3 regions of the Actinoplanes sp. NPDC049118 genome follow, and region 1 is predicted to be linked to each of the others. Evidence: riboswitches for the same ligand, from Rfam matches in the RefSeq annotation. Region 1 holds a riboswitch; each other region holds the start of a gene.
What was found. A riboswitch is a leader RNA that binds a small molecule or an ion and turns the genes downstream of it on or off. The one in region 1 is predicted to bind cyclic di-AMP.

Region 1 (9,976 bases):
TCGAGCACGGTCATGCCCGCCCCGCGCAGCACGTCGGTGACCTGCGCTTCCTGGTCGCTCTGGTGGTCGTGGTTGCCGAGCACGACGACGACCGGCACGCCGAGGTCGCCGAACTCCGTGGCCATGCACTCGGCCTCCTCGACCGTGCCGTGCCGGGTCAGGTCCCCGGCGATCAGCAGCGCGTCGGCGACCCCCGGCAACTGCTCCAGCGCGGGCCGGTAGCGGCCCAGCACGTCCTTGTCCACGTGGACGTCGCCCACGGCCGCGATCCGGATCATGAAATCTCCTCCACCTCACTGGGCGCCGCGGCGCGGATGATGCCGATGTCGCAGGCGATCTCCACGTCCGGGAAGCTCGCGGAGATCTGCCGGCAGATCTCGTCGCGACGCTGCGGGCTCTCCACCTCGCCGCCGAGCACCAGCACGTGTTCGCGGCGCTGCAGGGTGATGCCCTGTTCGGCGATCGCCCCGCTCTCGGTGAGCAGGCGCTGGATCTCCGCCTCCAGGTACTCGTCGAGCTGCGGTGTCATCTCATCCCCCAACTGTCAGGTTGGCGTCCCCCGCCAGCGGGACCACGTCGAGGCGGTCCAGCAGGACGAGGAATGCCTCCGCGTACGGTGACTTCACGGTCTCCGCCCGTACCCGGTCCCAGTCGATCTGCTCGCGCAGCGAGCGGGCGACGGGCAGCCCGGTGGCGAAGTCGCAGTAGTGCTGGGTGTAGCTGAGCAGCTTGTGGATCATGAGTTGGGTCGCCGAGAGCACGGGCATGTTGATCGCCTCGACGGGACGCATCACGGTGTCGCGCAGGGTCGCGTCGGTCACCGGCGACTCGACCGGCCGGTAGATCAGATCCACCATCCGGCCCTCGTCGTAGACCTTGACCAGCCAGTCCTCGGGCGGCTGCTCCACCTCGAAGCCGACGGCGGACAGCTCCTCGAGCGCACGCGGCCTGTCCTGCTCGCGGATGAGGAAGTCGACGTCGTGGTCGCTCGAGTGCCCGCCGTGTGCGTACACCGCGAAGCTGCCGCCGAGCGCGAACGGGATTTCGGCCTGTTTCAGAACGGAGGCCACCCGTTTGAGCGTGTTGACCAGGCCCTCGTCCACCCGGTGCGGCATGGCGGTCTCCCTGTGTCCTTGGTGTGCGTTTGCCACTTCAGCGACTACCCGAGCGGCTGACCCCTCACACCCCGCAGCACGCGGTGCCAAGGTCAAAATAAACTGCTTGACCCCATTTTGGTACGCCGACAGCCCCGCCCACGCCCGAACCGTCCGTGACTCTCCCGGGTACCGTTGGCGGGTATGGTCCCCGACCTTGTTTCCCTCCCGGTGTCCCGTTCCGATGGCGGCCGTCTACGCACGGTGGCGCTGGTCGGCATCGACGGCTCCGGCAAGACCACCCAGGCGCACCAGCTGGCGACCGCGCTGGCCGCGCGTGGCCTGCCCGCGACCTACCGGCGCAACGCCGGCGGCCGTCGCTGGTTCGGCCGGCTCGCCGTGGTTCTGGGCCGCCGGGACGGTGAGCACCTGCTCGGCCGCAGGGCCATGCTCTTCGTCGAGTCGGTGCTGCGCTGGCTCGCCATCCTGCGCACCCTGCTGCGCCGCCGGATCACCGGCGAGATCTCGGTCATGGACCGCTACGCGGTCTGCCAGTACGCGAGCATCCGCGCGCACGCCAAGACGCCCCGCCCCGGCCGGCTCAACCGCGCCGAGCGCCGGGCCCGGCTGGCCTACCGGGTCTTCCCGAAGCCGGACGTCACCTTCCTGCTCGCGGTCGACCCGGCGATCGCGTATGACCGGATCGAGCGGCGCGGCTACGACCACGAGGAGATGGCCTACCTGCGGGCGGCGTCGGCGGCCTACGAGGCGCTGCCGGAGCGCCCGGACTTCGTCGTGATCGACGCGAACGGCACACCGGACGAGGTGGGGGCGGCCCTGATCGGCTACCTCACCGACCCGGCGCCGCCGGCCGCCGTGACGGTCCCGCCGGCGCGGGTGCCCGTCGAGCGCCGCGGCCCGGCCGCGGCGGTCGTGTCACATGCGCGCGTGCTGATCCTGGCCGGGGCGACGCTCGCCGCGGCCGCGTCGGCGCTGACCTACCAGCTGGCCGAGGGCTTCTAGGCCCGGCCGTAGACGGGGATCGTCGCGCCGCTGGTCGGCTTCGACCCGTCGCCGGCCAGGAAGGCGATCACCTGGGCGATCTCGGCCGGCGCCACCCAGCGCGAGAAGTCGGCGTCCGGCTGGCCGGCCCGGTTGGCCGGGGTGTCGATCACGCTCGGCAGCACTGTGTTGCAACGCACACCGCTCTTTCGGTACTCGACCGCGACGGCGTTGGCGAAGGCCAGCACCGCGGCCTTGGCGGTCGCGTAACCGGCCGCGCCGGGGAAGGGGGCCACCGCCGCGCGCGACGACACGCACACCACCGAGCCGCCGCCGGCGTCCACCAGGTGCGGCAGCGCCGCCGCTGTCACCAGGTAGGTCGGGCGCAGGTTGGCCCGGATGATCGCCTCGAAGTCCTCGATCGCCGTCTCGTGCACGAGCCCGCCGCCCGCGTACCCGCCGACCAGGTTGACCACGGCGCGCAGCGGCGCGTCCGGGTCACCCGCCGCGACGGCCACGGCCGCCCGCACGTCCGCGGGCTCGCTCAGGTCGGCCTCGACCCCGACCGCACCCTTCGGCAGCCGGCCGGCCGCGCCCGCACGCACGGGAGCGACGACCCGCCAGTTCTGATCCCGCAGTATCTCGACGACCGCCTCGCCGAGCCCACCCGTCCCACCCGTAACCAGCACGCTGCGCTCCATGGGGAGCACGTTAGCGGTGTGTTTTCCCTCACTGTCGCGAGGATCGGCCGAAGGGTGCAACGGGCCCGTCCGAACGGCCGTCATCCATGCGTGGGTCACCCGTGCGGGCTAGTGAACTGCAGCCTGTCGTGCCGCATCGTGGCAGTTGGTCCCGGTCCGAGCAGCGGCGGGATCTTTTGCCGTGTGCATTTGCTTCAGGCCCGGCGACAACCTGTCGATGCTGGAGATGAACCCATTTGGCTACCCGGCCGTACTGGGTAGTGACGAGCATCGCAGGGAGACGCGTGATGCCCGTCGCTGTGACGAATGAGGGGCCGATGGTGTCATGAGGTAGGCGCAAGGGTATGCGTATATCGACGCATCCACGCCGGGTGCGGCTCCGAATGCCTCTGAGAGGGCCTTCCTCAGTAAGTATGCATGCGGCTCTCAGGTGACACTCAGACATTCGTGACACTTTCGAACCACCAGCCGGAATCAGTGCACGCCGACTTCTGTTCATGTAGGTGTCAGCACCGCAATGCACGAGCTGCGGAAGTTACGGGGACGGCTGATGGACGCAGGTATTGCCCGTAACAGGGTTAGTGAAGGCAATGAGGGGACCGTGGGCAACGTGGAGAAAAACACCGTGATGCGGACCGACCAGGTCGCCGAGGAGCGCGACCTCGTCGGAGTCTACCTGCACGAGATCTCCCGGACGCCGCTGTTGGATGCTGCCAGGGAGGTCGACCTCTCCAAGGCAATCGAGGCCGGGCTCTACGCCGAGCACCTGCTCGACACCGGCGAGGTCCGTCGCGGCGTGAGCCGGGAGGAACTGGAGCGACTGGCCACCGAGGGCAAGCGGGCGAAGGACCTCTTCATCCGCGCGAACCTGCGACTCGTCGTGTCGATCGCGCGTCGCTACGTGCGTTCGGGCATGCCGATGCTCGACCTCATCCAGGAGGGCAACACGGGCCTCGTGCGCGCCGTCGAGAAGTTCGACTACGAGCGCGGCTACAAGTTCTCGACCTACGCCACGTGGTGGGTCCGCCAGGCGATCAGCCGGGCGATCGCACAGCAGGAGCGCACCGTGCGCCTGCCCGTGCACCTGGTCGAGGACGTCAACCGGATGCGCAACGTCACCCGCCAGCTCGTCCGCGAGCTCGGCGCCGACCCGGAGCCCGCGCAGGTCGCCGCGGCGCTGGGCGTGACGGTGGAGCGCGTCACCGAACTGACCCGCTGGGCCCAGGACACCGTGTCGCTGGACACCCCGGTGGGCGACGACGGCGACACGAACCTCGGCGACCTCGTCGCCGACAGTGACGCCCCGTCGCCGGAGGAGATCGTCCTGACCGCGCTGGAGCGTCAGCGCATCGAGGGCCTGCTGAACCACCTCGACGACCGGTCGGCGGGCATCATGCGCGCCCGGTACGGCCTCGAGGACGGTCGCGAGCACTCGCTGACCGAGGTGGCGTCGCGCTTCTCGCTCTCCCGCGAGCGGATCCGCCAGCTCGAGATCCAGGCGCTCGGCCGGCTGCGCGAGCTGGCCCGGGCCGAGGGCCTGCAGGCCGCGTAACCCAGAACCGCCCACGATCACAAGAAGGCCGGCGCCCCCACGGGGCGCCGGCCTTCTGCTTGTGCCTGACTCAGCCGATCCGGCCGTAGCCGTTCGGCGTCATGATGTCGATCGACCGCTTCTTCACGGGCTGACCCGCGCGGGAGGCGTCGATGATCTGGCCGCCGCCGACATAGATGCCGACGTGACCGTTGCTGCGATAGAAGACCAGGTCGCCCGGCTGGAGCTGGGAACGGCTGATCCGGCTTGTCGCGCTGTACTGCGCGGCGGCGTTGTGCGGCAGCGACTTGCCGGCCGCCCGCCAGGCGGCGGAGGTCAGGCCGGAGCAGTCGTAGCCGTTCGGGCCGTCGGCGCCATAGTCGTACATGACGCCGATGGCGTTGTAGGCGAACGTCACCGCCTTGCCCGCCGAGCCCGAGATCTTCGGGATGGGGCCGGTGTACCTGCTGCCGGTCTCGGTCGCCGAGCCGTACGCGGCCGTACGCATCGCGTACAGCTCCTTGAGGTCGCCCTCGATCTTCTTCTTGCGGTCGGACAGCTCCTTGACCTCGGCGGCCTGCTTGTCCTGTGTCGCCTTGAGGGCGGCCTGACGCTCGGCGAAGTTCTGCGTCGTCGCGGTGTACTTGGCGATGTCCCGGCTGCGGCTGCGGGAGATCTGCTCGAGGATGCTCATCCGGTCCATGAGGTTGTCCGCTCCTTCGAGCATGACGTTCATGGTGCCGACGTTGCCGGACTTGTATGCCGACGCGGCGATGGTGTTCATCTGCGCGCCGGCGGCCACGAGGGCCTCCTTGGCGGGACCGAGCGACGCGATGAGTTCCTTTTCGTCAGCCTTCGTCTTCTTCAGGCTGATCTTCATCTTGTTGTACGACTCGACGACGTCCTCGAGCTGGTCGGACGCCTTGTCGATCTTCTTGGTGAGCTCACTCTTCGACGGTTCCGCGTGCGCGGCGGTCGCCGAGGTTCCGGAGATCGCGATCGCCAGGACGGCGACCGCCAGCGCGCGGAGCCTGGTTCGGGCGTGTGGCAACGGTACGTGGCCTTTCTTCCGCTTGGCCGCCTACCGGGTTAGCTGACGGATTCGGGCGGGAAGAAGGCCCTACCGCTGGCGCGGATTCACCCCGATGCTGCTCGGTGGTTCCCCGGTTCGTCGTGGCGGAAGGGTGACCCTGGGGGATCGGGGCCGTCCCATTCCGCCGGCGAGGATTCGACGGCGCTGGCCGGCGCCACCGAGGGGTGTGGCTGCGGACCGGACCAACCGCATTAACTTATCGGCGCTCGGCATTAACACAAGAGCCGGAAGAGTGACTTGCGCCAATAATCACTAATATCGGAATGATCCCGATAGCGGGCGGCGACAAGGCCGATTCGAAGCGTTACTTTCGCCTACTCTGCCATAGCCGGCGGGGCGTCCGGGACCTCGACGGCCCACTTGTGCGTGACGACCCGTTCCGCCCAGAAGGAGAAGAACGGGACGGTGCCGGCCAGCATCACGAGCAGCATCCGGCCGAGCGGCCAGCCCGCGCGGCGGCTCAGGTCGAACGTGGCGACCAGATAGAGCATGTAGAGGAAGCCGTGGAACGGCCCGACCGCGGCCACCACCGTGTCGTCGTCCCCGAGGTACTTCAGCGGCATGCCGATCACGACGAGCACGATGAGGACCACGCCGACGATCCAGGCGATGATCCGGTAGCGGGTGAGGGCTCCCTGCACGATCCACGTCCTTTGGTTCAACTGGTCTTGGTGCGGCGTCCGGGGTAGTCGCCGGGCCGGGCACCCGGGTGGGCGGCCAGCCAGCTCAGGTAGTCGTTGTACGCCGCCAGCTCGGGGTCGTCGTCGGCGGGTGCCGCGGAGGCCACGGGCACCCGGACCGGGCGGCGTACCGCCACCGGGGGCTCGCCCTGCGCGGGCTGCTCCGGCTCCTCGGCGTCCTGCGCGGGCGCGCGTCCCGCGCGGCGCTCCTGCTGGACCTCGCGGAACCACAGGAAGACGACGAACGCGGCGAACACCGGCCACTCGAAGGTGTAGCCCCAGCTGAGCGTGTTGCCGCCGGTGGCCCGGCTGAACTGCCACCAGCCCAGGCCCAGGAATCCGGCCACGAGCACCAGGGCGAGGACGTGGCGCGCGATCCACGCGGGGGTCCACAGCCCTTTCATGTCGCTCAGCGTACCGGCGTGGGTTTGGCGGCAGGGAGCTCGGGCAACCGTTGCGTTAGGCACAAGGAGGTGGAGTCATGACCGACGCCCGGCTCGGCCCCGGGGACGACGAGCTCGTCGTCTTCGAAACCGGCATCGCTCCCGCGGGTCTGGCAGACGACGACCTGCTGCGCGAGCTGGCGAGTCTGCACCGGACCCGGCTCGACGCGCTGCGGCACGCCCCCGAGGCGGCGCTCGCGACGCATCTGCGGCGCACGGCCGAGCTCGAGACCGAGTATCTGGCCCGGCATCCCGGCCGCGAGATCGATCCGTCCCGGCTCACCCAGGACTTCTGAGCGGATCGCGGGCGGCGGGTGTGGTCTGGGTCACAAGCGCTACCGGAATCCCGGTACCCCGCCGACGGTTGGGTTGGATGTCGGTGCGATCAGTGTCCCCGGGCCTCACCCTTAGCCTTCGCGGAATACCGTTCGGCTGGAGCCGCGTTGAGCCTTTCGCCGAGAGGCGACCTGCGCACCGGCATCTTCATCTGCGCCGCTCCTGGGTTCCGGGGGCGGCGCATTTGTCTGCCCGCGGGGGTTCGTGACGGCGGGGCACGGGTAATCGATCTCCATGGACCAGGACCGTGTCGATCAGCGCGCCGCCGGGACGACGCGCAGCCGTCGCCGAGTCGCAGGCAGCGGCCGTCCTCGCGGCGCTGGACGGGTTCGGGGCGGGCCCGGGGGCCGTGCCGGATTCGTTCCCGGTGCGCTGCGCGGGGAAGCGGACGGTGTCGCCCCGATAGGCACCCGGTAGTGGACACGACTTTCGTGTTCGCCGATGCGCATGGCAATATCGGGCAAATGTCAGCCCCGCAACGGAGCTCCGGACGGCTCGTCTCGCGCCGTGTCCCGCCGGCCTCCGGCACCCCGGGAAATTCCGTCACCGTCGGCCAGACCCGCGCCGTGGGTCGTGGTCGCGTGCCCCTGCCCACCAAGTCCCTGCCGGCCGCCGAGAGCGTGGCCGGCGAGCTGGCGGTGGCCACGGCGACCGTCGTCGCGGCGGGCCGTGGCGTGGCGCCGGAACCGGGCGCCGTGAACGACCGCGGTATCGGGGCGGTCGCGGTGGGCCGTGCGGTGAACGGCGAGGTCATCGCGGCGGACCGGGGCGCCGGCGGTGACCACGGAGTCCCGGCCGTCCGGCCGGGTGACGGCCTGGCCGCCGGCCCGCACCCGGTTGAGCTGGCCGGGCTGCTGCACGAGCTGTCCGTGCGCATGCTCGGCGCCGACGACGTGCCGCAGGCCCTGTACCGCCTCGCCGCCTTCGTGGCCGGCGCGGTGCCGGGGGTGCTGCGCTGCTCGGTGGCGCTGATCGGCGAGGGCGGTCCGCCCGTGCTGGCCGCCTCCGGGGCCCGGGCGAAGGCCCTGGACGACCGGCAGTACGGCACCGGACACGGCCCCGGCCTCGAGGCCGCCCGCAACCGCGTGCTGGTCACCGCGGGCGACCTGCAGTCCGACCCGCGCTGGCCCGAGCTCGCCGAGTGCGCCCGCGCCGAGGGGGTGCACGGCATCGTCTCGTTCCCGCTCGACGTGCAGCGCACCTCGGTCGGTTCGCTGAGCCTCTTCGTCGCGCAGCCGGGCGGCATCGCCCCCGAACTGCTGCTGACCACCATGGCGGTGGTCAACCAGGCCGAGGTTCTGCTCGGCGAGCTGCGCCGGCGCGAGGGGCTCAGCGAGGGCGCCACCGTCGACCGGGCGGCCGGCGTGATCATCGCTCAGCGCGGCTGCGGCGTGCAGGAGGCCTACGACGTGCTGCGGGAGACCTCGCAGCGCCTCGGCATGGACCGCCGGGCGGTCGCCGAGCGGTTGATCGCGGCGGCCGCCCGTAACGCGGAGGGCTGAGGGACTACTTCGTGACGTGCTGGACGACCTCGAACTCCAGCAGGCTGGCGCCCGAGGCGACCGGGCGGCTGCGCTCGCCGGCGTGTGCGGCCCGGCCCGATCCCGCGGACCAGGCCTGGAAGTCCTCCTCCGTCTCCCAGCGGGTGTAGACGAAGTACCGGGTCTCGCCGCTGACCGGGCGCAGCAGCTCGAAGCCGAGGAAGCCCTTGGCGTTCTCCACCGCGCCCTGGCGTGCGGCGAACCGCTGCTCCAGCTCCGGGCCGGCGCCCTCGGGGATCTCGATTGCGTTGATCTTCACGACTGCCATACGACAAAGGGTACGAGCGCGTGCTGCGCCCGTACCCTCCGGTCGTCGGTCTGTCGTCAATAGGAGCTCTTGATCTCCGCGCCGGGGCCGGCGCCGACCTCGCCCGGCACGCCGTTGCAGGCGGCCGCGGCCGCGGCGTCGTCGGCGCGTTGCTGCTGCGCCGACCGCTGGGAGAGCGGGATCTCCGGCAGGAAGAGCACGACGACCAGGCCGATCAGCATGATGGCCAGGGCCATCAGGTAGACCACCTGGAAGCTGTCGGAGAAGCCGGCCTTGAACGGGTGCGCCACGACGTCGGACAGCTGGCTGATGAACGACGTGTCGCTCATGCCCTCGCTCTTCGCCTGCTGGAGGAGCTGCATCTGTGTCGGGTCCGACGCCGCCTGCTGGAACGCGGGCGTCTCCCGGGCGGCCGCCAGCTCATTGTCGATCTTCCCCGGCAGCACGTTGAAGAGCACCGACAGGAAGACCGCGGTGCCCAGCGTGCCACCCATCGACCGGAAGAAGGTGACGGTGCTGGTCGCCACGCCGATCTCGCGCGGCGACACCGCGTTCTGCACCGCGGTGATCATCGGCTGCATGTTGCCGCCCAGGCCGAGGCCCATCAACACCATCACCAGCATGGTGCGCCACAGCGGGGTGTCCGCGTCGATCAGCGCGAACAGCAACAGCGAGGTCGCCATCAGCACGCTTCCGATGATCGGGAAGATCCGGTAGCGGCCGGTCCGGGCGATCAGCTGGCCGGCGGTGATCGAGCCGACCATGATGCCGGCCACGAACGGGATCATCTCCAGGCCGGCGACGGTCGGTGAGGCACCCTTCACGATCTGCAGGTAGAGCGGGACGGTCATCAGGCCGCCGAACATCGCTATGCCCAGGATGGTGCTGGAGGCGGCGCCGACGGCGACCGTGCGGTTGTTGAACAGCCGCAGCGGCAGCATCGCCTCGTCCTTGTAGGCCCGCTCCGCGAAGACGAAGGCCACCAGGCCGATCGCGCCGATCGCGTAGCAGAGGAACGACCGGCCGGAGTCCCAGCCCCACGCGCGGCCCTGTTCGGCGACGGTCAGCAGCGGCACCAGGCCGACGACGAGGAAGAGCGCGCCGGGCCAGTCGATGCGGTGCGGCGTGCGGATGTGCGGCAGGTGCAGCACCCGGGCCACGACGATCATCGCCGCGGCGCCGATCGGCACGTTCAGGTAGAAGACCCAGCGCCAGCCGTCGACACCGAGGATCGTGTCGGCGCCGGCGAAGAAGCCGCCGAGGATCGGGCCGACGACGCTCGCGGTG
Region 2 (9,976 bases), on a different contig from region 1:
AAATGTCGTCCTGCGCATAGAGGCGTGTTGGCCATCCGGGGCGACTACATTGGTCCAGTGCTCGGACTACCTCCTCAAGTGACGGCCTGCCTTTTCGACCTCGACGGTGTGCTCACACAGACCGCCCTGGTGCATAACGCGGCGTGGAAACAGACCTTCGACGGGTTTCTCCAGGTGTGGTCATCCCGGAACGGGCAGCCGTTCGTGCCGTTCGACTCCGGCGCCGACTACCACCAGTACGTCGACGGTCGGCCGCGCGCCGACGGGGTTCGCACCTTTCTCGCCTCGCGGGGCATCACCCTGCCCGAAGGCGCGCCCGACGACGGTCCCGACGAGGAGACCGTCAACGGCATCGGAAACCGCAAGAACGAGCTCGTCCTGCAGAAGATCCAGGAAGGCGCGGTGCAGGTCTACGCCGGATCCGTCGACTACCTGCACGCCGTCCGGGACGCGGGCCTGCGTCGCGCCGTCGTGTCGGCCAGCGCCAACTGCGCGGACGTGCTGAACGCGGCCGGCATCGCGGACCTGCTCGAGGTGCGTGTGGACGGCGTCACGGCCCGCACGGAACACCTGCCGGGCAAGCCGGCACCGGACACCTTCCTGTACGCCGCCAAGCTGCTCGGGGTGGAACCGGAGAACTGCGCCGTGTTCGAGGACGCCCTGGCCGGAGTGGCCGCCGGCAAGGCCGGCGGGTTCGGCATCGTGATCGGCGTGGACCGGGTCGGCCAGGCCGACGCGCTGCGCGCACACGGCGCTGACCTCGTCGTGCAGGACCTCGCCGAGCTCCTGAAGTAACCCCACACTCTTTCTCCTTTTCAGTGCGAGAGGCACCACCGTGATCCGTGAACGGGCCTACCCCGTCGATCCCTGGCACATCAGGGAGACCCGGCTGGACCTGGACCTGCTGGCTCAGTCCGAGTCCGTCTTCGCCCTGGCCAACGGCCACATCGGCATCCGCGGGAACCTGGACGAGGGTGAGCCGCACGGCCTGCCCGGCACCTACCTGAACTCGTTCTACGAGCTGCGGCCGCTGCCGTACGCCGAGGCGGGCTACGGGTTCCCCGAGTCGGGCCAGACGATGGTCAACGTCACCAACGCCAAGCTCATGCGGCTCCTCGTGGACGACGAGCCGTTCGACGTGCGGTACGGCGAGCTGCGCTCCCACGAGCGCACGCTGGACCTGCGCGCGGGCACCCTCGAGCGGATAGTGGAGTGGGTCTCGCCCTCCGGCCAGGCGATCCGGGTGCGCACCGTCCGGCTGGTGTCGTTCACGCAGCGCTCGGTCGTCGCGTTCCTCTACGAGGTCGAGCCGCTGGACCACCCCGCCCGGCTGATCCTGCAGTCCGAGCTGGTGGCCAACGAGCAGCTCCCGCCGACCAGCAAGGACCCCCGCGTCGCCGCGGTTCTGGATCACCCGCTGCAGGCCGAGGAGCTGCTGGAGCAGCGCACCGGTGGCCTGCTCGTGCACCGGACGAAGGCCAGCGACCTGCGGATGGCCGCGGCGATGGAGCACCTGGTCGAGGCGCCGGGCAAGCACGCCGTCACCACCGAGGGGCACCCGGACTGGCTGCGCACCACGGTGGCCTGCAAGCTCGAGCCGGGGCAGAAGCTGCGCGTCGTCAAGCTGGCCGCGTACGGCTGGTCGAGCAACCGGTCGCTGCCGGCGGTGCGCGACCAGGTCGGCGCCGCCCTCGCCAGCGCCCGGCTGGACGGCTGGGAGGGCCTCGTCGAGGCGCAGCGCGACTATCTCGACGCCTTCTGGGACCACTCCGACGTCAAGGTCGAGGGTGACCCGGAGGTGCAGCAGGCGGTGCGCTTCGGCCTCTTCCACATGCTGCAGGCCGGTGCCCGCGCCGAGCAGCGGCCGATCGGCTCCAAGGGCCTCACCGGCCCCGGCTACGACGGTCACACGTTCTGGGACGCCGAGACGTTCGTGCTGCCGGCCCTGACCTACACCCAGCCGTCCGCGGCCGCGGACGTGCTGCGCTGGCGGCACTCCACGTTGGATCTGGCCCGGGAGCGCGCGCAGACCCTCGGCCTGCAGGGCGCGGCCTTCCCGTGGCGCACCATCCGCGGGCAGGAGTGCTCGGCGTACTGGCCGGCCGGCACGGCCGGCTTCCATATCGGCGCCGACATCGCCGACGCCGTGCGCCGCTACGTCTCGGCCACCGGCGACTACGACTTCGAGCGCGAGGTCGGCCTCGAACTGCTGGTGGAGACCGCCCGGCTGTGGCGTTCACTTGGCCACCACGACCGGCACGGCCGCTTCCACATCGACGGCGTCACGGGCCCCGACGAGTACACGGCCGTGGTGGACGACAACATCTACACCAACCTGATGGCGCAGCAGAACATGTTCGCCGCGGCGGACGCGGCCAAGCGGCATCCCGACCTCGCCCGCAGGCTGGGCGTGGACGGCGAGGAGTCGGCGTCGTGGCGGGACGCGGCGGCATCCGTGCACATCCCGTACGACCGGGAGCTCGGGGTGCACCAGCAGTCGGAGGGCTTCACCCGGCTGCAGGAGTGGGACTTCGAGAACACCCCGCCGGAGGCGTACCCGCTGCTGCTGAACTACCCGTACTTCGACCTGTACCGCAAGCAGGTGGTCAAGCAGGCCGACCTGGTCATGGCGATGTACGTGCGCGGCGACGCCTTCACGCCGGAGGAGAAGGCCCGCAACTTCGCCTACTACGACTCGCGTACCGTGCGGGACTCGTCGCTGTCGGCGTGCATCCAGGCCGTCATGGCGGCGGAGGTTGGTCACCTCGAGCTGGCACACGACTACCTGGGCGAGGCCGCCCTGATGGACCTGCACGACCTGCATCAGAACGCCCGCGACGGCGTGCACGTGGCGTCGCTGGCCGGCTCCTGGATCGCACTGGTGGCGGGACTGGGCGGCATGCGGGACTCGGGCGGACAGCTGTCGTTCGCGCCGCGCCTGCCGAGCCGGATCAACGCCCTGGAGTTCTCGCTGCTCTGGCGCGGCCTGCGGCTGCGGGTGGAGGTGACGGCCGACGAGGTCACCTACTCGTTGCGCAACGGCGGCGGCTCGGCCCGGTTGGACCTCCTGCACCACGGCAAGGAGGTCACGATCACCCAGGTGAAGCCGGTCGTGCTCGGCATCCCGCCGGCGCCGCCGACCGACCTGCCGCCGACCCAGCCGGCCGGTCGTGCCCCGGTCCGCCGGGCCACCGGCAGCTGACCGACCCCGGCAACGAGAAAGCCCCCGTCCTCTCGCAGGGCGGGGGCTTTCTCATGGCTGGAGGATCAGAGCATCGACACGTGTACGTGGTCCGTGTGGTCGCTCGGGCCGGAGTACGACTTCCAGCCGGTCGCGGGGAACCAGATCTGCCTGTTCCAGATGACGTACAGGATGCCGAGCCGGTCGGCGTTGCGGACCAGGAACGCCATCAGGTTGTTGCCGTACTCCCGGGTGTCCCGGTTGTGCCAGGGCGCGAAGCCGCTTTTCTGCAGCGACCAGTCGCAGGCCCGGCCCTTCGGATGCTCGAACGGGCCCCCGTTGCGGTGGCAGCCGACGAACCGCTTGAAGTTCGCCTTCTTCACTTCCTTGTACATGTGGAAGGTCCGCGGGGTGACGCAGCCGCCGGTCGTCGGGTCGTTCACGCTGCACGACTCGGCGCCGAAGTCGCCGTCGGAGTTGCGCGGCGCCGCGGCGGCCACGGGCGAGTTGGCGAGCACGAAACCGCCGGTCACCGTGGTGCCGCCGACCTTCGCCAGGGCGTTCTCCGCCGACTCCTTCTGCTTCTTCATCAGGGCGAGGTTGCGCTGCTGGGCCTTGACCTCCTGGTCGAGGCGGGCCTTGGCCGCGCTGACCTGGTCGATGGCCTGGTAGAGCTCGTGCAGCTTGCCGTCGTTGAGGGCGCTGATCTCCTCGAGCGAGACCGCCTTCTTGAGGAAGCCCCGCGGGCCTTTGGCGTTCAGCAGGAAGCCCATGGTGGAGATGCCACCCCTGCGGTACTGCTGTGCCGCGACCGCGCCGACCTCGGGAAGCAGGGCGTCCCGGCGGGACTCGGCGTTCTTGACCTGGAGGGCCAGGCCGAGCTGCGTCTTGGTCGATTTCGCTACCGCCGACTTCGCCGCGACGAAACGCCGACCCGTGGAGTCGAGAACGTCGTTGAGAAGCGGATCGTCGTCGCCGTCATCGGCTGTCGACGACTTCTTGTCGTCGGGGTCGGCGCTGGCCGGAGCGGCGGGCACGAGAAGCATCGTGACCGCGACGAGCGGTGCCAGGGCGAGGACCAGCCACCGGCGGGGTCTTGCCGTCATTCAGAATCCTTCCGCGTGGCCGCCGACCGGGTTAGCTGACGGGTTCGGGACGGAAGCGATCCCTACCACGGTTAAGTGGATTCACCCCACTACTACGTGTGGTTCCCCGGCTCGCCTCGCGGCGATTAGGCGGTGGGCTGCCGGCACCTTGGGGGCGGTGCCTTCCTTGGCAGCAACCGGCGGCCAGCTTACCTGACATCGGGCCGTCTGCCAGTCTCCGCGAGGGCCAGAAAAGCGTTACCCCACAACGACTTTCCGTTACCTTTCGATGGAATGGCACGGGCCGTTAACCCATGGTGAGACATCGGTGTGAGTCGTTGCATTCCTTTCACGCCAGAATTACGCCGAGTGCTCGCATTGTTGCCCAGAGTGCGACACCTGTCGATTCTTAGCATCGATGGGTAGTGTTCGTCACGGTCTCAGAGCAGACCGCCGCCTAATCGCCGCAAGGCGAGCCGGGGAACCAACCGAGTAATGGGGTGAATCGGGTCCGCGCCGTAAGCGTGGACCGGTAGGGATCGCTTCCGTCCCGAACCCGTCAGCTAACCCGGTCGGCGGCCGACGGAAGGAAAGCACGTGAGGCTCAACCCTGTCCGCCGGCGATTAGCGACCGTGCTCGCGGCGCTCGTCGCCACCTCGGGGCTGGCGCTCGTCGCCCCGTCCCCCGCCTCCGCCGCCCCTCGTCCGCTCGCCGCGCCGGGTGATTCCGGCGACGACGGCGAGGGTGGCTCCAAGTCCCTGGTCCAGCAGCTCGAGGCGGCGTCCCGGGGCTTCGTCGAGGCCAAGGAGGCCCTGGTCCGCTCCAAGAAGCGCCAGCAGCAGTTGATCGACAAGCTCAAGGAGATCGACACCGAGCTCGGCCCCAGGCAGGCGGCGCTGGACGACATCGTCCAGCAGTCGTATCGCGTCGGGCGGCTCGGGCCGATGACCGCCCTGCTCACCGCCGACTCCACCGGCAGCATGCTGGACCGCGCGGAGATCCTCGAGACGGTCGCCGTCAAGCAGGACCGCGCGGTGCGTGACCTCAAGGACTCCCGGAGCCGGCAGGAGCGGGCGAAGACCGCGATCGACGCCGAGATCCGCGACCAGCAGCGCCAGCTCGACATCATGGCCAAGCGCAAGGCGCAGGCGGAGGGCGCGCTCAAGGCGGCCAACGCGGCGAACGGCGTCGACGAATCGTCGAGCGGCGCCGAGTCCAGCGGTGGGGGTTCCAGCGGCGGCGGCAGCAGCCTGAAGGCCGCGGCCGCGCCGCGCAACTCCGACGGCTCGCTGCCGAACCAGTCCTGCAGCGTCAACGACCCGACGACGTCCGGCTGCATCACGGGGCGCACCCTGCACGCGATGAAGGAGGCGCAGAAGGACGGCTTCACCCGCTTCGTCTCGTGCTTCCGCGAGCAGAACAGCGGCGAGCACCCACAGGGCAAGGCCTGCGACTTCGCCGCCGACAAGAAAGGCTTCGGCGGCGTCGCGACCGGCAGCAGCAGGACATACGGCGACAGGCTGTCGAACTACTTCATCAACAACGCCGGCGGGCTCGGCGTGCTCTACGTGATCTGGTTCAAGCGGATCTGGCTGCCCAGCAGCGGCTGGAAGGCGTACTCCCGGGGCAACGGCGACCCCTCGAGTGATCACACCAACCACGTGCATCTGTCGATGCGCTAGCCGGCAGGGGTGCGGGGCCTACCGCTTGACGTAGGCCTCGTACTCCTTCAGCACGTCCTCGGTCCGGCCGTCCGCCCGGATCTGCCCCGACTCGAGCCAGATGCTGCGCTCGCAGGTGTCCCGGATCGACTGCTCGCTGTGGCTGACCAGGAAGACCGTGCCGGCCTCGGCGCGCAGGTCGCGGACCCGCTGCTCGCTGCGCCGGCGGAACTTCGCGTCGCCGGTGGCCAGCGCCTCGTCGATCAGCAGCACGTCGTGCTTCTTCGCCGCCGCGATGGAGAACCGCAGCCGCGCCGACATGCCGGACGAGTAGGTGCGCATCGGCAGCGAGCTGAAGTCGCCGCGCTCGTTGATCCCGGAGAACTCGATGATGTCCTTCACCTGGGACTTCACCTGCGCCGGAGACATGCCCATCGCCAGGCAGCCAAGCACGACGTTCCGCTCGCCCGGCAGGTCGTTCATCAGGGCCGCGTTGACGCCGAGCAGCGACGGCTGCCCGGCCGCGTAGATCGCGCCCCGCTCGACCGGGAGCAGCCCGGCGATCGCCCGCAGCAGGGTCGACTTGCCGGAGCCGTTGGTGCCGATCAGGCCGACGGCCTCGCCCTTGTAGGCGACGAAGCTGACGCCCTTGATCGCGTGCACCTCGCGCAGCGTGGCCGGCTTGGCGCCGGTGACGATCCGCTTGAAGCTCGACAGCGGGCTGCCCGTTCCGGGCGTCGCGGACTGGTGTACCCGGTAGACCACGTGTGCGTCGTCGACGATGACCGTCGGTTCGCGCCGGTCGGTGCTGGAGCCGTCAGCCACGGCCGTACCCCTTCTCTCCGCGCCAGAAGTAGACATAACCACCGAGCCCGACCAGGAGCGTCCAGGCGATCGCCTGGGCCCACAGCAGCGGGGCCGACGCCGACAGCGGGACGTCCTCCATCAGCGCGTGCCGCATGAGGTCGATGAAGATCAGCATCGGGTTCGCCTCGACCACGGCCAGCTTCCAGCCGCTCAGGTGGTCGGAGAAGAGCGTGACCGGGTAGAGCACGGCGGAGCCGTAAAGCCAGATCCGCATGATGAACGGCACCAGCTGCTTGAAGTCGGCGACCTTGGAGCCCAGCCGGGCCGTCGCCATCGCGAGGCCGCCGTTGAAGATCGTCTGGAGCAGGAAGATCGGGAGGATCAGCAGCCACTGCCAGGTGATCGGCTCGCCGGAGACCAGCACGATGGCCATGAGCACGACCATCGAGGCCATCATGTTGCGAATCTCGACCATGGTGATGGCGAGCGGCAGGCTGGCCCGGGGGAAGTGCAGGGCCCGGATCAGGCCCATGTTGGCGCTGATCGCCTGGATGCCGCCCTGCACCACGGATTGGGTGAATCCGAAGATGAAGACGCCGGTGCACAGGTAGGCGATGAAGTTGTCGACGCCTCTCTGTGCGTCCAGGACCACGCCGAAGATCACGTAGTAGACGGCCGCGTTGATCAGCGGTGTCAGCACCTGCCAGAAGACGCCGAGCTTGGTGCGGCCCAGCGTCGAGGAGACCTTGGCGTTCGCGTACGACGCGATGAAGTGCCGGTAGGACCAGAGTTGCCGCGAATAGTCCGGCAGGCTGGGCAGCTTGCCGGCGGCGCTCAGGCCGTGCCTGCGGGCCAGCTCCTTGAGCGTGAGGCCGGTTTCGGAATCGGCGACCGCCGTAGGGGGCATGGGGTGGCGCTCCGATCTGGTCGGTCCGATAGGGGCCGAGGACCTGGTTGATTCGTCCGGGGACACAGGTACAAGTGTGCGCGATGAAACGGCGTCGTATCGACGCTGACCCGAAAGTATCCGAACGAGCGCCGGAACGCAACCGTTGCGTCCTCGCGTATAGTGAGACCGTGGCAACAGCGAAACGTGCACCCGCCGGAGCGGCGGTGCTCCGCGGGGACATCACCGCGGCCATCCGGAATGCGGTAATGAACGAGCTGGCCGAGGTCGGCTACGGGCGGCTCTCCATCGAGGCAGTGGCCCGCCGTGCCGGTGTCGGCAAGACGGCGATCTACCGCCGGTGGAGCAACAAGCTCGAAATGGTACTCGAGATAGTGTCCGCGGTGGCGGAGCGTAGCGTGCCGATGCCCGACACCGGAAGCTTCGCGGGCGATCTGCGACTGCTGATGTTCATCGTCAGCAAGGCCCTGGGGCACCGCATCGCGTCGCAGATCATCCCCGACCTGATGGCCGAGGCGGCGCGCAACCCGAAGATCGCCGAGACGCTGCAGGGTGCGCTGCGCACCCATCAGCAGGCCGTCGGCGAGAAGATCGTCGGCCAGGCCGTCACCCGCGGGGAACTGCCCGCGGGCACCGACGCCGACCTGGCGGTCGATCTGATGCTCGGTCCGCTGTACTGGCGGCTGGCGGTCTCCCGCACCCCGATCGACGACGACTACCTGGAGAAGCTCAGCGCCGCGGTCATCGCCGCGCTCAAGGCCGGCCGGCCGGGCTAGGGGGCCGCGTTCAGCAGGTCGAGCGCGCTGTGCTGGCAGGAGTGGTTCGTGCCCGTGTACGGGCCGGCCCAGTGGCTGCCGTACGCGTCGAAGCCGGTCCGGCTCCTGGCGTACGCGGAATCGGCCTGACGCCGCAGGTAGGCGTCGTAGGGGCGGCCGACCGCGGCGTTCAGCACGCCGAGCCCGCGGACGAACGCGCCCTTGAACGAGACGCCGTCGCCGGCGCACTGGTCGGGCTCGTTGGGTTCGCGCAGGATGCCGCCGCTGTTGAGGTACGTGCTCGTGGTGGCCGCGTCGCCGACCCGGCGGGCGACCGCCAGCGCATTCGCATCCCCGGTCAGCCTGTTGAGCTGGACCAGCGCGTTGATCAGTACGCCCTGGTTGTAGGTCCAGGTGACGTCGCCGTTGTTTCGGCAGGTGCCGAGGTTGACGCCGTCGTTTACCAGGTTCGAGCTGTTGATCATTCCGGTGCTCTGGAACCAGGCCCAGCCGGCCTGTGCGCGCCCGCGGTAGACGCCGTCGCCGCCGATGCGCTGCGACAGGGCCGCGTTGAGCTGGATGTAGAGGCTGTTGGCGATGGCGTTCTTCACGGTCCGGTCGGTGCGCCAGTAGATGCCGCCGCCGCAGCGGGTGTCCCAGTAGCCGAACATGTGGTCCGCGTCGGCCCGGGCGGTGTTCAGGTAGCGGCTGTCGCCGGTGCGGTCGTACGCGGCCACCCAGGCGAGTCCCCACCAGCCGGTGTCGTCGAGGTACTCGTTGCGGAACTGCCCCTGCCGGGCGTTGATCTGCTTGTCGTACGTCGCGGCGATCGCGTAGTCGTAGCTGTGCATGCCGCTGATCCGGCTGTTGTCGATCAGGGCGGTGAGCGCGTTGGCGCCGGTCCACCAGCCGTTGGTGTCGAACAGGCCGGTGCCCTGGTCGAAGCGCATCATCAGCGCGGTGGCCGCGGCCGTGCGCCGGTCCCAGGCGTTCCAGTTGCTCCGGGCCCAGCCGGTGCAGGTGAGCTCGGGGCGGTCGCCGGCCTTGCCGCAGGCGCGCAGCACGCCGACGCGGCGGGCGCCCCAGTCGTCGACGTTGAACATGCCGGTGCGCCAGCCGCCGGCGCCGGCGGGAACCGTCGTGTCGCCGATCCGGCTGTCGCCCTGCCAGGTGCGGCCGCCGTCGAAGGAGCGGTCCAGCCACACCTGGTCGCCGGGCTGTCCGTTCTCGACGGTCGCCCAGATCATCGCGTCGGCGTCGTTGACGTGGACTTTGAACGAGCGGCCGTACAGGACGCCGCTGGTCGCCACCCGGTCGCCGGGGGAGAGCACGGGGTCGCGGCCGTCGCAGTACCGGTTGCAGACGGTGGCCGCCTGAGCGGCCGAAACGGCCTGGAGCTGGAGCAGGACGGTGGCGGTCGCCGTGGCGGCCGCCAGCCACTTGGTACGCATGGGGACACCTCCGTGCCGGGGGATGCACCTGGGGTATCAGTTAATAAAGTACACATATTGTTAACAGTCAATGGCTCGCGGAGGAATTCGCGAGCGGCGCACATGATCGATTGGCTCGCCGGGTCCTA
Region 3 (9,976 bases), on a different contig from region 1:
TGAAGCAGTGGAAGATGCGGATCACCGCGTACGGCGACCGCCTGGTCGAGGACCTGGACGGCCTGGACTGGCCGGAGCCGGTCAAGCTGATGCAGCGCAACTGGATCGGCCGCTCGCGCGGCGCGCACGTCGACTTCCCGATCGACGGCTTCAAGATCTCGGTCTTCACCACCCGGCCCGACACCCTGTTCGGCGCGACCTACATGGTGCTGGCGCCGGAGCACTCCCTGGTCGACTCGCTGGTGCCGGCCGCCTGGCCCGAGGGCACCAAGGACGCCTGGACCGGCGGGCACGCCACGCCCGAGGCGGCCGTCGCCGCGTACCGGGCCGCGGCGGCCGCGAAGACGGAGCAGGAGCGCACCGCCGACGCCAAGGTCAAGACGGGCGTCTTCACCGGCGCGTACGCGACCAACCCGGTCAACGGCGCGCGCATCCCGGTCTTCATCGCCGACTACGTGCTGGCCGGCTACGGCACCGGCGCGATCATGGCGGTGCCCGGCCAGGACGAGCGGGACTGGGCGTTCGCCGAGGTCTTCGACCTGCCGATCATCCGAACGGTGCAGGCGCCGGCCGACTTCGAGGGCGCGTACACCGGCGACGGGCCGGCGGTGAACAGCGACTTCCTGAACGGCATGGGCGTCGTCGACGCGAAGGCGTCGATGATCTCCTGGCTGGAGGAGAAGGGCCACGGCCGCGGCGCGACGACCTTCCGGCTGCGGGACTGGCTGTTCAGCCGGCAGCGCTACTGGGGCGAGCCGTTCCCGATCGTCTACGACGAGACCGGCCTGCCGATCGCGCTGCCCGACTCGATGCTGCCCGTCGAGCTGCCGGACGTCGACGACTTCTCGCCGCGCACCTTCGACCCGCAGGACGCGGCGAGCGAGCCGGAGACGCCGCTGTCGCGCAAGAAGGACTGGGTCAACGTCGAGCTGGACCTGGGCGACGGACCGAAGCAGTACGTCCGCGAGACCAACACGATGCCGCAGTGGGCCGGCTCCTGCTGGTACGAGCTGCGCTACCTGGACCCGCACAACGACAAGGCCCTGGTCGATCCGGAGAACGAGGCGTACTGGATGGGACCGCAGCGGGCCGGCGACCCGGGCGGCGTCGACCTGTACGTCGGCGGCGTCGAGCACGCCGTGCTGCACCTGCTGTACGCCCGCTTCTGGCACAAGGTGCTGTTCGACCTGGGCCACGTCTCGTCGTACGAGCCGTTCCGCAAGCTGTTCAACCAGGGCTACATCCAGGCGTACGCGTTCCGCGACGCGCGCGGCGTCATCGTGGCCGCCGAGGAGGTCGTCGAGCGCGACGGCAGGTGGTTCCACGGCGATCAGGAGGTGTCCCGCGAGTACGGCAAGATGGGCAAGTCGCTGAAGAACGTCGTCACCCCGGACGAGATGAGCGAGCAGTACGGCGCCGACACGTTCCGGGTGTACGAGATGGCGATGGGCCCGCTGGACGTCTCGCGCCCGTGGGAGACCCGCGCGGTCGTCGGCTCGCAGCGTTTCCTGCAGCGGGTCTGGCGCCTGGTCGTGGACGAGACGACCGGCGCCGTCCGGGTCACCGAGGACCCGCTGGACGTCAAGACCCGGCGCGCCCTGCACCGGACCATCGACGGCGTCCGCGGCGACATGGACGAGCTGCGCTTCAACACGGCGATCGCGAAGCTGATCGAGCTGACCAACACGCTGACGCCGCTGCCGGCGGCGTCGCGGGAGGCGATCGAGCCGCTGGTGCTGATGATGTCGCCGTTCGCGCCGCACCTGGCCGAGGAGCTGTGGCGCAAGCTGGGGCACGACGGCACCCTGGCCTACGTGGACTTCCCGGTGGCGGATCCCGCCCTGCTGGTCGCGGAGTCGATCACCTACCCGGTGCAGGTGAACGGCAAGGTCCGCGGCCGGGTCGAGGTCGCGCCCGACACGACCGAGGATTCCGTACGCGCGGCGGCGCTGGCCGAGGTCGCCGAGGCACTGGCCGGCCGGGAGCCGCGGAAGGTGATCGTGGTACCGGGCCGGCTGGTCAGCGTCGTGGTCTGACCGCAGTCGTCTCCGGGCGGCCCGTCGCGATCCGTTCGCGGCGGGCCGTTCCGCGTCAGCCGGGTGTGCAGACCGGCCCGGGCGTCAGGTGGGGTCAGGCGGCGGGTGCGGCCACGGCCGCCGCCGCGGCGGCGTCGCGGCGGGCGGCCAGGCGCCAGCGCAGCACGATCGCGGTGGTCAGGCCCATGCCGATCGCGGCCGGGGCGAGCGTGAGCGGGTTCATCGAGCCCGGCGAGGTCACGGCCGCGCCGATCACCGCGTACGAGACCGCGGACGGCACCGCCGCCAGGGTGGTGCCGAGCAGGTAGCGCACGCGGCAGACGGACGTCGTGCCGTACGCGTAGCCGATCAGGCCGTAGGGCGCGAGCGGCAGGAAGCGGACCAGCAGGACCGCGGCGAGGCCGCGGCGGTTAAGCCAGCCGTCGAGGCGCTCGAGCTTGCCGCCGGCCCGGGCGCCGAGCGCGCCCCGGCCGGCCCAGCGGCCCGCGTAGTAGGTGGCCGCGGCGGCGATGACGGCCGCGGCAAGCGCGGTCGCCGCGCCGATCGCCGGGCCGAGCAGCGCGCCGCAGGCGAGGGTGATCGCCGTGCGGGGGACGAGCACCGAGAGCAGCAGGCCGCCGACCACGGCGATCGCCACGGCGGCCGCGGGGCCGAGGGCGACGACCGAGTCGGCGATGGCGTGCAGGGGCAGGACCGCGGCGGCGACGCCGAGCGAGGCCACCACCGTCCCGAGTACGCCGAAGCGGACCAGTCGCCGCCGCCAGCCGATGGGGGTGTCCGGGTGCTGCGTGCTGACCTGAGGGTCCGTGGCGGGGGTTTCGATGCCCCGCGGGGCGATCAGGGTGTCAGTCATGCAGGCGTACCGCCCCAACTTCTCGTCGGTCCAGGACAGGTCGTGCTGGTCAGGCGTCAGTCACGGGTCATACGGCGCCCGCTGCGGCGAGCCGCTCGCCTCGAAGCCGGTCGGCCCAGGTGTCGTCGAGCGGTTGAAGACTATCGGCGCCGATCGCCCAACGCAGTAGCAGATCGGCTATAGCTGGGTTGCGAGCGAGTGCGGGCCCGTGCGCGTAGGTGCCGAGGATCTTCCCGTGCCAGGCGCCCTCGGTCTGGCCGTCGTTGCCGACGCCGGCCGTCACCCGTGCGAGCGGTGCGACCCCGGGGCCCAGCCGGGTCCGGCCGCCGTGGTTCTCGAAGCCGGTCAGCGGGGGGAGCCCGAGCCGCGGATCGATGTCGCCGCGAACCTCACCGACCGCGCGGGTCTCGCCGCGGTCGGAGGTGAGGTCGAGCAGGTCCAGTCCGGCGCATTTGGCGCCCTTCGCGTAGAACGAGCCACCGAAGAGCTGGTAGCCCGCGCAGACGGCCAGCACGGCCGCGCCCTGGTGCACTGCCCGGTGCAGGCCGCCGTCGGTTATCAGCCGCTGCGCCGCGAGCGCCTGCGGCCCGTCCTCGCCGCCGCCGATCAGGTAGATGTCGGCGGTGGTGGGCAGCGCCTGGTCGGAGCGGACCTCGTAGGTCTCCACCGGGATGCCGCGCAGGGCGGCCCGGCGGCGCAGGATCAGCATGTTGCCCCGGTCGCCGTACGTCGACAGCAGGTCGGGGTAGATCCACACGATCCGCAGCGTGCTCTCACTCATGCCTTCACCTCCGCTGGCGCTCCGGCGACGACATGAGTTTGGTACTGAGTTGATGATTCGCTCGCAAGCTCGCTCATGCCGTCACCTCCGCTAGCGCTCCGGCGACGACATGAGTTTGGTACTGAGTTGATGATTCGCTCGCAAGCTCGCTCATGCCGTCACCTCCGCTGGCGCTCCGGCGACGACATGAGTTTGGTACTGAGTTGATGATTCGCTCGCAAGCTCGCTCATGTGTTCTTCCTCGGTTCTCCGCCGCGGGCAGGCTCAGTTGACACGGTCCAACTCCGCTCGGATGTCCTGGAACGCGGTGTAGTTCGCGATCACCTCGAGTCGGCCCGGCGGGCTCGCCCGCACCGCCTCGTCGAAGGTATGAACGTGCCGGAAGGCCACATCGTTCACTTCCAGGCGTACGGCGAGGTCGTAGGCACGGTCGCCGGTGATCAGGACCTGCCGCCCGCGGAGCGGGGAGAAGTCGACGTCGTAGAGCCACGACGTGTCGAAGCCGTCGGGGTCGCGGGCGTTGATGGAGAGCAGTGTCGGCGCCACCTCGGCCATGTCGAAGGCCTCCAGCCAGCTGGCCGGGTTCTTCGCCAGCAGCAGCCGGATGTTGCGCCCGTCGCGCTCCACCTGTGCGTAGCGGCCGGCCACGGAGGCCACGCCGGCGAGCCGTGGCGCGGCCTCTATCGGCCGGACGCCGAACTCGGCGGCGACGGCCAGCGCGGTGGCCGCGTTGCCGAGGTTGACCTGTCCCGGCAGCTGCAGCTTGACCAGGTGCCAGTCGCCCTTGGGGTCGACGACGCCGTCGTCCTCCACGGTCCACTGGGCCCGCGGGCGGCGCAGCGGGCAGCCGCTGCACCACCAGTCGCCGTCGGCGCGCTCGATGGGCGAGCCGCACTCGGGACAGACGAAGGAGTCGTCGTGCCACCGCTGCCCGGCGCTGAACCACACGACGTGCTGCGTGTCGATCGCCGCCCAGACGACCATCGGGTCGTCGGCGTTGGCGACCACGTGCACGTCGGGGTGGGCCGCAAGGGCCGTGCGCCACATCTGCGCCATCATCGCCACCTCCTTCGCCCGGTCGAGCTGGTCGCGGGACAGGTTGAGCAAGGCGACCACACGCGGGGTGGTCTCGTCGATCACCCGGGCGAGGTAGTGCTCGTCGACCTCGAGCACCGCGAACGGGGTGGCGCCGGCCTTGGCCAGGGCCGAGGTGTGCCCGGTCGGCATGTTGGCACCGAAGGAGTTGGTGGCGACCGGGCCGAGCACGCCGAGCGTGGCCGCGGCGAACCGGGTCGTGGTTGTCTTGCCGTTGGTGCCCGACACCAGCGCGATCGCGCGGCCGGCGGCCAGGTTCCTGAGCAGGTCAGGATCGATCTTGAGACCGATCCAGCCGCCGATCACCGAGCCGTCACCGCGTCCCGCGGCCCGCGAGAGCGCCGCAGCGGTTCGCGACACGGAGGTCGCGACCTTGGCCCGTAGGGGCATTTTCCCGTCCGTCACGGCGACGAGGGTACCGGAAACGGACACTACGTCGAGTGGCCCCGGGGCCCGCGGCCTGCGGTGGGCCGGGATCGGCCGAACGGATGATCTCCGCTCCGCCGCTCGGTGCGACGTTTGGGCCGGTGGGGGCGTTTAGACCGGCATTCTCCCGATCTTGGCCCGGTCCAAGATCCACCCGCCCGCGGCTTTTTGTGTGTTGTGTTTCACCCGTTACTTTCGGCGCAGCGTAAGTGGTCAACTACGCCACGTATCGGCATTTGTCACAGCGGGGTTACAAACCGGACAGGGTCAGGTGTGCCAAATACTCTGGGTGACCATTCGGGGCCCCACGGTCCCCGCGGAAATCGGGTAGCAAGGTTGGGCCGGTGAGCGTCCGCTCGCCGCTCGTATCGCATCGGACCACGCCGAGCCCTGCCCCGGTCCGGGCGGCACGACCACTGAGGTAGCAACAACCACACAGGCATACGGGGGCAGGGACGGGGGACCCAGATTCGGTCCGCCGGTGGTCACGTCGCTTCGGCGGCGCGTACCGCCGGGACCTTGGGGTGAAGTCGCCAGCGGCGACCGGGCATCCTTCCCGCCCGAACCCGACAGCTAACCTCGCAGGCGTGCCGGAGGGATATCTCTACCGTGCACGAACGCAGTTCGAGCCGGAACCGCCGCATGGCCGGAACCGGCACCATCGCACTGTCCCTGGGTCTCTGCCTCTGTGCCGGCCAGCTGGTCGCCACCCCGGCAGCGTCCGCCGCGGCTCCCGTCGTCGAGGCGGCCGCCGCATCGGCGATCAAGCCGAAGATCACCAACTCCGCGACCCGCTCCATCGCGTGGGGCAAGGCGGTCAGGGTGACCGCCAAGGTGATCGACCCCAAGACCGGCAAGGTCGTCACCAAGGGCTCGGTACGCCTGCAGGCCAAGCGCGACGGCAAGTGGCGCACCTGGGTGACCCGGAAGCTGTCCGCCAAGGGGACGGTGACCCTGGCCGCCGAGCCGCACATCACCGGCTACTTCCGGACGCAGTACACCGGAGCCACCGGCTACAGCTCGGTGACCAGTCCAGGCATCAAGGTCACCGTGCGCAGCAGCGGCGCGAAGGTCCTCGCCGAGGCCAGGAAGCACAAGGGCGCGCTGTACAAGTTCGCCGCGGCGGGCCCCAAGCGCTTTGACTGCTCGGGCTACACCCAGTACGTCTTCCGCAAGACGACGGGCAAGAAGCTCCCGCACAAGGCGAACTCGCAGCAGAAGCACGGCAAGAAGATCAGCAAGAGCAAGAAGCGGATCGGCGACCTCATCGTGGTCCGGTCGGGCTCGTACGGCACGCACGCCGGCATCTACGCGGGCAACGGCTACATGTGGGACTCGCCGCACTCGGGCGCCCGGGTGGGCAAGCACAAGATCTGGAGCAACAACTACGTCGTCCGGCGCCTCGCCGCCGCCTGACGGAGTCATCCGTAGCGGTGCGGCACCAGTAAGTACGGTGCGGCACTAGTAAGAGCAGTACGACAGTTCAGTGGGGCGCGACCCGGTTCGGGTCGCGCCCCACTGTCGTATGCGCTCCACTTTCTCCTCCACTTTGCTCCCCGCCCGGGTGCCGGGGGGCGGCGTCCCGCTCCCGAACGCCCGATTTCGGGGGACTTTCGTGCCCGGGTGGGCGGCATGTCGGAAAGTGGACCATGGCGCGGACCGTGAACCCCTCCACTTCGGCTCCACCGGCTCTGACGTGCGCATTCATCCGCGAATCTGACTCGCAGGCCGCGTCATTCTGGTTGCGGGTGGAGGGAAGTGGAGTAGAGTGGAGCGCAGTGGCAGGGCCTGAGGAGCTGACTCCGAAGGGGTTGCCGGCCCAGACGACAGGCGGTCCGCGAAACCGCCCGGGGCAGGGGGGTTGGGCCGATGTTTCTCGGCACGCACACCCCGCGCCTCGACGACAAGGGACGGCTGATCCTTCCGGCGAAGTTCCGCGACGAGCTGGCGGGAGGTGTCGTGATCACCAAGGGGCAGGAGCGTTGCCTTTACGTCTTCCCGATGCCTGAGTTCCAGCGCATCGCGGGCCAGTTGCGCGAGGCGCCGGTCACCAACAAGGCGGCGCGGGCCTACAGCCGGGTGTTCTTCGCCAGCGCGCACGACGAGATCCCCGACAAACAGGGCCGGGTCACCATCCCGGCCCACCTGCGGGGGTATGCGGCGCTCGACCGCGAGCTGGTCGTGATCGGCGCGAGCACCCGGGTGGAGATCTGGGACAAGCAGTCCTGGGAGCAGTACCTCTCGGCGAGCGAGGACGAGTTCGCCGACATCGAGGAGGGGGTGCTGCCCGGCGGACTGTGAGGCGTGGCACCTGTGGGCCGCCGACACGGTCCGGACGTCGCCGCCGCCGTACTGCGAGATCTCCAGCCGCTCCCGCTCCTGGCGCCTCTTCCCCGGCGCCAGGCGTGTGTCCGGTCGGGCGCGCCCGAAGGCAACGGGCACGAGCGGATGGGGATCTGGCGGTACGGACGGACGACCGGGCACATCGGCGCCGAACGCCCCGGTCGGGGGCGGCCGGCACTGGGGTAGGGCCGGGTGAGCGCGGAAAGAGCGGGCTATGGGGGTCGTCATGGGGGAGCTTCGCGGCACGCACGTGCCGGTGCTGCTCGAGCGCTGCCTCGAGCTGCTCGCCCCCGCCCTGGCCCTGCCGGGCGCGGTGCACGTCGACTTCACGCTGGGGCTGGGCGGGCACGCCGAGGCCGTGCTGGAGCGGCACCCGGACGTGGTCCTCATCGGACTCGACCGGGACACCGAGGCGCTCACGCACTCCCGGCACCGGCTGGCCCGTTTCGGCGACCGGGTGCACTTCGTGCACGCGGTCTACGACGAGCTGCCGGACGTGCTCGCGGGGCTCGGCCGCCCGGCGTTCCACAGTGGGCTGTTCGATCTCGGCGTCTCCTCGCTGCAGCTCGACGAGCCGGACCGGGGCTTCGCCTATTCGCGGGACGCGCCGCTGGACATGCGGATGGACCAGTCGCGGGGCATCACCGCGGAAGAGGTCGTCAACGGCTACGAGCCGGGCGAGCTCGTCCGCATCCTGCGGGTGTACGGCGAGGAGAAGTTCGCGCCCCGCGTCGTCTCGGCGATCGTCCGGGAGCGGGCGAAGGCGCGGATCGTCTCCTCGGCGCACCTGGCGGAGCTGGTCAAGGACGCCATCCCGGCCGCCGGCCGGCGTACGGGTGGCAATCCGGCGAAGAGAACGTTTCAGGCGCTGCGGATCGAGGTAAATGCGGAACTCACGGCGGTCGAGTCCGCCGTGCCGGCTGCGCTCGACCTGCTGGCGCCGAAGGGGCGCCTCGTAGTGATGTCGTATCAGTCCTTGGAGGACCGGATCGTCAAGCGCGCCTTCGCCGCGAGGGCACGCAGTACCGGGCCGATCGAACTGCCGGTCGAGCTGCCCGGCACGGGTCCTTCGGTGCGGCTGCTGACCCGCGGGTCGGAACCGCCGAGCGAGGCGGAAGTGGCGGAGAACCCGCGGGCGGCCTCGGTGAAGCTGCGCGCGGTAGAACGGATCGATAAGCACGAACAGGCATCGGGTGCCGCCCGCGAACGGCCCCGGATGTCTGCGCACGGGGGACAAGGGCGGTCACGCCCGGGGGCACTCCAGGAGGGGGAGGGGCATTGAGCGAGCGCAGGACTGCGCCGCGGTCGGGGGGCCGGACCGCGGAGCAGGTTGGCAAGGACCGGCGCAAGCCGGCCGCCGCGACGAGCGGCACCACGACGGGCGGTGGCGGCCGGGGGGCGCGTCAGCACCCGGCCGTCGGTGCCACCCAGGGAAGTGCCGCCCTGAAACTGACGGCCGAGCAGCAGACCGACAACGCCGCCGCGCCCCGGCTGCGGGTCGCCCCGCCGGCGCCGATCAACGCGCCCCGGGCGCCGTTCATCGCGCTCGTGGTCGCGGTCGTCGTGGCCGGGGTGATCGGCATCCTGCTGATCAACACCAAGACCGCGGAGAACTCCTTCCGCATCGACACGCTGCAGCAGCAGCAGAAGAAGCTGGACACCCAGCAGCAGGAGCTGGAGAACGAGATCGCCGCCAACAACAGCCCGGGCAGCCTGGACGCGGCCGCCCGCCGGCTGGGCCTGGTCAAGGCCGAGAACCCGGCGTACATCCGGCTGCCGGACGGTGTGATCGTCGGCGTGCCGCGGCCGGCGACCGGCGATGTGGCCGTGACCGCGCAGGACTCCGCCGCCACCTCGGCGACCGGAAGGTAGAGCATGTCGCCGCGCGCCGACGAGACGCCGCGCCGGGGCCGGGAGCCCCGGCGCGGCGCTTCGCGTGACCTGCCGCCGGCCGAGGAGTCCGGGCGCGACGACGACCGGACCCGCGGCTTCGGCGGCATCGGCGACGCGCGGGCGTACACGCCCCGCGGCCGGACCGTGCGCGAGGGCGACCAGCGCACCCGTTCGCCGCGTGCCGGCCGGGACACCGACCCGTTCCGCCCGGCGCTGCAGGTGCTCGACGGCGGGCGGCCGGCCCGCGCCCGCCGCCGCGAGCCCGAGGAGCCGCCGCCGCCACCGCAGCGCCGCGGCCGGGAGGAGCGGGACCGCGAGCGCGAGCCCAAGGGCCGCGCCGCCCGCGGAACGACCCGCGCGGCCCCGCCCGAGGACGACGAGTGGGACGACGACACCCCGCGCCGGCCCCGCCGGACCACGGCCGGTGCCACCCGCGCCCGCTCGACGGCGAACCCGCGCAAGGGCGCGGCCGCCACCCGTACCGAATCGGGGGCCCGGACCGGCCGCGAGCGTAAGGTCGCCGCGCCGCCGGGACCGCGACGCGGCACC

Region 2: another riboswitch for cyclic di-AMP. It lies ahead of AB0B58_RS14230 (hypothetical protein); the one in region 1 lies ahead of AB0B58_RS28070 (NlpC/P60 family protein).
Region 3: another riboswitch for cyclic di-AMP. It lies ahead of AB0B58_RS05825 (NlpC/P60 family protein); the one in region 1 lies ahead of AB0B58_RS28070 (NlpC/P60 family protein).

The regions. Positions count from the first base shown of each region.
Region 1 covers NZ_JBEZDY010000019.1:98,805-108,780, reverse strand. The annotation lists gene AB0B58_RS28100 (metallophosphoesterase) at 1-278, opposite strand, end outside; gene AB0B58_RS28095 (hypothetical protein) at 275-529, opposite strand; gene AB0B58_RS28090 (nucleotidyltransferase family protein) at 531-1,115, opposite strand; gene AB0B58_RS28085 (dTMP kinase) at 1,326-2,117, shown strand; gene AB0B58_RS28080 (SDR family NAD(P)-dependent oxidoreductase) at 2,114-2,797, opposite strand; gene AB0B58_RS28075 (sigma-70 family RNA polymerase sigma factor) at 3,348-4,349, shown strand; gene AB0B58_RS28070 (NlpC/P60 family protein) at 4,420-5,379, opposite strand; cyclic di-AMP (ydaO/yuaA leader) riboswitch at 5,392-5,525, opposite strand; gene AB0B58_RS28065 (DUF3817 domain-containing protein) at 5,736-6,062, opposite strand; gene AB0B58_RS28060 (hypothetical protein) at 6,080-6,505, opposite strand; gene AB0B58_RS28055 (DUF6158 family protein) at 6,583-6,840, shown strand; gene AB0B58_RS28050 (ANTAR domain-containing protein) at 7,462-8,382, shown strand; gene AB0B58_RS28045 (antibiotic biosynthesis monooxygenase) at 8,387-8,689, opposite strand; gene AB0B58_RS28040 (MDR family MFS transporter) at 8,746-9,976, opposite strand, start outside.
Region 2 covers NZ_JBEZDY010000008.1:93,961-103,936, reverse strand. The annotation lists gene AB0B58_RS14245 (beta-phosphoglucomutase family hydrolase) at 58-795, shown strand; gene AB0B58_RS14240 (glycoside hydrolase family 65 protein) at 836-3,202, shown strand; gene AB0B58_RS14235 (hypothetical protein) at 3,268-4,287, opposite strand; cyclic di-AMP (ydaO/yuaA leader) riboswitch at 4,291-4,429, opposite strand; cyclic di-AMP (ydaO/yuaA leader) riboswitch at 4,711-4,860, shown strand; gene AB0B58_RS14230 (hypothetical protein) at 4,864-5,949, shown strand; gene AB0B58_RS14225 (ABC transporter ATP-binding protein) at 5,968-6,753, opposite strand; gene AB0B58_RS14220 (ABC transporter permease) at 6,746-7,642, opposite strand; gene AB0B58_RS14215 (TetR/AcrR family transcriptional regulator) at 7,813-8,418, shown strand; gene AB0B58_RS14210 (glycoside hydrolase family 76 protein) at 8,415-9,848, opposite strand.
Region 3 covers NZ_JBEZDY010000003.1:226,987-236,962, forward strand. The annotation lists gene leuS (leucine--tRNA ligase) at 1-2,036, shown strand, start outside; gene AB0B58_RS05810 (VTT domain-containing protein) at 2,131-2,889, opposite strand; gene AB0B58_RS05815 (glutamine amidotransferase) at 2,957-3,670, opposite strand; gene AB0B58_RS05820 (MurT ligase domain-containing protein) at 3,935-5,155, opposite strand; cyclic di-AMP (ydaO/yuaA leader) riboswitch at 5,607-5,794, shown strand; gene AB0B58_RS05825 (NlpC/P60 family protein) at 5,834-6,607, shown strand; gene mraZ (division/cell wall cluster transcriptional repressor MraZ) at 7,061-7,492, shown strand; gene rsmH (16S rRNA (cytosine(1402)-N(4))-methyltransferase RsmH) at 7,749-8,816, shown strand; gene AB0B58_RS05840 (hypothetical protein) at 8,813-9,406, shown strand; gene AB0B58_RS05845 (penicillin-binding protein 2) at 9,410-9,976, shown strand, end outside.